One region of the Paenarthrobacter sp. UW852 genome, then DNA from elsewhere that is predicted to be linked to it. Evidence: predicted binding sites of a transcription regulator. Region 1 holds the regulator's gene; the other holds the start of a gene.
What was found. The regulator HrcA, encoded in region 1, represses chaperone genes, less so after heat shock. The targets are predictions, from matches to a motif close to TTNGCACTCGNNNNNNNCGAGTGCNAA.
Positions count from the first base shown of each region.

Region 2: a site for HrcA is predicted at 932-958, ahead of groES (co-chaperone GroES). Genes of this name have one in related genera too.

Region 1 covers NZ_JAMSGY010000001.1:194,955-197,150, forward strand. Annotated here, with positions in the region: gene NEK97_RS00945 (DUF3097 domain-containing protein) at 1-190, opposite strand, end outside; gene hrcA (heat-inducible transcriptional repressor HrcA) at 421-1,428, shown strand; gene dnaJ (molecular chaperone DnaJ) at 1,479-2,196, shown strand, end outside.
Region 2 covers NZ_JAMSGY010000013.1:82,056-84,251, reverse strand. Annotated here, with positions in the region: gene NEK97_RS18735 (class I SAM-dependent methyltransferase) at 1-477, opposite strand, end outside; gene NEK97_RS18730 (hypothetical protein) at 545-907, shown strand; gene groES (co-chaperone GroES) at 1,100-1,396, shown strand; gene groL (chaperonin GroEL) at 1,481-2,196, shown strand, end outside.

The DNA of each region.
Region 1 (2,196 bases):
ATTTGGACTTACCACGCCGGTCCTCCAGGGACACGATATGCATGCCGCCGGTCTTCTCCACCCTGGTCACTTCGCCCACCCACCCGGACTGGACGTCTTCAAGGACCATTCCCCGCTGGACCGCTACCTCAGGAAGCTGGCGTTTGGCGGGAGCGGTCAGATCCTGTGGACCCCAATTGTCGAAAGCCAAGGGATATTTCCTACCTTTGAGTACTTGATGGGTGGGGGAGCCGTTTGGGTTGCGAAGCTGCCGAACCTGCACGCTGGAAGCTGAATACGGGCGTTTTCAATGCTAGCAACGGGGTGGCCCATAATAGACTTGTTAGCACTTGGGCATGTTGAGTGCTAAGCGCGGAGGCCCGGCAGGCGTGCCGCAATCGCCGGTCGCCACGACCACGGACGTCGTCAGGAGGTGGAGCAATGAGTGAGCCACGCAAGTTGGAAGTGCTGCGTGCCATCGTTGAAGACTACGTGCATTCCAGGGAACCCGTTGGATCCAAGGCCCTTGTCGAGCGCCACCACCTCGGTGTTTCCAGTGCCACCATCCGCAATGACATGGCTGTCCTGGAAGAAGAAGGACTCATCGCGGCGCCCCACACCAGCGCAGGACGCATTCCCACGGACAAGGGCTACCGCCTGTTTGTGGACCGTATCTCCCAGGTAAAGCCACTTTCGGCCGCGGAGCGCCGTGCCATCCACTCCCTCCTCGAGGGCCCGGATGACGTGGACGACATCCTGGAGCGGACCGTGAGGCTCCTTTCCCAGCTGACCAACCAGGTCGCCGTCGTGCAGTACCCGCACTCGAGCCGGGCGGTCGTCCGTCACGTTGAGTTCGTGCTGCTTGCGCCAAAGCAGGTCCTGGTGGTCCTCATTGCGGACACAGGCAGCGTTGGCCAGAAGGTCATCGATGCCGGATCAGATGTTGCGAACGAGGCATTGATGCTGCTGAGGTCCCGGTTCCTCGGAAGCATAGCCGGGACGCAACTGGACCTTCTCCCACAGGTCCTTCCATCGGTAGTGGCCCTCTGCCCGCCCGAGCTTCGCGGCGTGGCCCAGACTCTTGCGCACGGCCTGCAGTCACTGAGCGACAACAGCCGCGAAGAGCGCATCTTGATGGCGGGCACCGCCAACCTGGCCCGCTCCAATGTGGACTTCCCCTTGAGCATCGGTCCGGTGCTTGAAGCCCTTGAGGAACAAGTCGTCATGCTGCGGTTGTTGTCCGATATGGGCGATGATCCGCGGGGCGTGTCAGTAAGCATTGGCCGGGAGAACCCGTACGACGGTTTGGCCGAGGCTTCCGTCGTGGCCACCGGCTACGGTTCCGGAGCCAAGGTTGGGATCCTTGGCCCTACCCGCATGGACTATCCCACCACCATGGCCGCAGTCCGGGCCGTGGCCAGATACCTTTCCCGCATTCTCGGCGGCTGAACACCGGCCCGAGGACACATCCGCAGTACAACAAGGAAGAGATACCGACTTTGAGCAGCCACTATGACGTTTTGGGAGTCTCTCCGGAAGCCACCGGGGAAGAGATCAAAAAGGCGTACCGCAAGTTGGCGCGGAAACTTCACCCGGACGTCAACCCCGGGGAAGATGTCGCGGAGCAGTTCAAGGCAGTGACCCACGCCTACGAGGTGTTGTCGGACCCGCAGAAGCGCCGTGTCTATGACGCCACCGGTAATGAAAACGGAACCGAAAACGGCTTCGGCGGCGGTTATTCCGGCCAGGGCTTCGCCTTCCAGGACATTTTCGACACCTTCTTTGGCGGCGGTGGCGGCCATGGCGGCCCGGCTTCCCGGGTCCGGCGCGGCCAGGACGCCCTCATCAGCGTCCGCATCGACCTCAAGGATGCGGTATTCGGCGTCAACAAGAAGCTCGAAGTCGACACGGCCGTTGTGTGCCCCACTTGTGATGGCAGTTGCTGCCGCCCTGGTACCCATCCTGAACGGTGTGACATCTGTGGTGGCAGCGGCCAGGTCCAGCGGGCGGTCCGGTCCATCCTCGGCCAGGTCATGACCACGGCCCCCTGTGGCTCCTGCGAGGGCTTCGGCACGGTCATCAAGGACCCCTGCAACGAATGCAGCGGGCAGGGTCGCATCCGCAGTCGTCGTTCCCTCACCATCAAGGTTCCTGCCGGTGTGGCCACCGGTACCCGGATCCAGTTGTCCGGCCAGGGCGAAGCCGGCCCCGCGGGCG
Region 2 (2,196 bases), on a different contig from region 1:
CTCAACGGAGGTAGCGTCCGCATGGACCACTGTGGCGTGCGGGAAGGGGATCAGGTTGATCGTGGCGCAGGCAGCAGTCGTCTCGTCCATCTCCACGGCAGTCACGGCGATGTCCATGGACGCCATGGCCATCGAGTCAGCTCCCAGGCCGCAACCGAGGTCCGCGACATGCGAAACGCCGGCTTGTGCAAAGCGCTCGGCGTGCCGGGCGGCGACGTTCAACCGGGTCGCCTGCTCCAACCCGGCCTGGGTGAACAGCATTTGGCGGGCAAATTCGCCGAACTTGGCCTCTGCCCGGGTCCGGAGGCGGGACTGCGTCAGGACGGCAGCGACGATTTCGGGGGAGTGGCCCGCTTTCCGGAGGTCGGCGTTGACGCTGAAAGCGGCGGCTTCTTTGTAAGGCCCAAGTGAGGCAAGAAGTTCCCATCCTTCGGTGGTCAGCAAGGGCGCGATCTGTTCCTGCGGTGCGTGAGGCATGGGATCAAGCCTAACGTCGCAGGATATGACAGCGTGACTTGGGAATCAGCCAGATAGGGTTGTTTTCATGGAAGACAACGCAGCCGCACAGCCGTCCCGCATCACCAGATATGCCCGTCCCGCACTTATTGCGGGCATCGTGATAGCCGTGGTCTGCATAGCCCTGCTCATCATCATCCTTGCCCTGGACTCCTTCAATGCTGCCGCGTACTCCGTCACCGGCAAGAGTGTCAACGATGCCACTGACGAGGCGCGGGAGATCCGTGACCTCTACAGCGGCGCCTGGATGGGCGGGATCATCGGCTTGGTGATTTCCGGCGTCGTGGCTGTCCTGTCCGCAGTGGTGCTGTACCGGAACCGCGGCAATGCCCCCGTGGATGGGGACGACGACGGCGAGGACTACGGCCTGGACGACCTCACCGGCAGGTGACCGGAGTTCACCCATGACGAAATGCTGGCACTCACCTTGACCGAGTGCTAACGCTTACATAGAGTCTTATTAGCACTCTCCCCCGGAGGGTGCTAACCACGCCAGGCGTTCCTCCGGCACCGCGACGACGGTTGCACGCCCCGGCACCCCAGTTCTTAGTCCATGAATCAGCTCATGAAAAGGAGAGTCCGAGTGTCGGTCTCGATTAAGCCTCTTGAGGATCGTATTGTTGTTCGCCCGCTCGAAGCAGAGCAGACCACGGCTTCCGGCCTGGTTATTCCGGACTCCGCACAGGAGAAGCCGCAGGAAGGCGAAGTTGTTGCAATCGGCCCCGGCCGCTTCGATGACAACGGAAACCGCGTACCGGTTGACGTAGCTGTTGGCGACGTCGTCATCTACTCCAAGTACGGTGGAACCGAAGTCAAGACCGGTGGCAACGAGTACCTCGTTCTGTCCGCCCGCGACGTCCTCGCGATCGTCGTAAAGTAACTTCCCGGAGCCCGCACCGCCGCCGCGTTGGAATCATTCCGACCCGTCAGCGGTGCGGGTTTTCTGTCTTGAAAGGACACAACCATGGCAAAGCAGCTTGCTTTTAACGATGCTGCCCGCCGGTCTCTTGAGGCCGGTATCGACAAGCTCGCCAACACTGTCAAGGTGACGCTTGGTCCGCGCGGCCGCAACGTCGTGCTGGACAAGAAGTGGGGCGCTCCCACGATCACCAACGACGGCGTCACCATCGCCCGCGAAGTCGAGCTTGACGACCCCTACGAGAACCTTGGCGCACAGCTGGCCAAGGAAGTAGCCACCAAGACCAACGACGTCGCAGGCGACGGCACCACCACGGCTACCGTGCTGGCCCAGGCCTTGGTCAAGGAAGGCCTGCGCAACGTTGCAGCCGGCGCCGCTCCCGGCGAGATCAAGCGTGGCATTGAGGTTGCGGTTGAAGCCGTGGCTGCCCGCCTCCTGGAGAACGCCCGCGAAGTCGAAGGCACCCAGGTTGCCAACGTTGCCGCTATCTCTGCCCAGAGCGACGAGGTTGGCGAACTGCTGGCCGAAGCTTTCGGCAAGGTGGGCAAAGACGGTGTCATCACCATTGAAGAGTCCTCCACCACGCAGACCGAGCTGGTCCTCACTGAGGGCATGCAGTTCGACAAGGGCTACCTGTCCCCGTACTTCGTCACCGACGCTGAGCGCCAGGAAGCCGTCCTCGAGGACGCCCTCATCCTGATCAACCAGGGCAAGATCTCCTCGCTGCAGGACTTCCTGCCGCTTCTGGAGAAGGCTCTGCA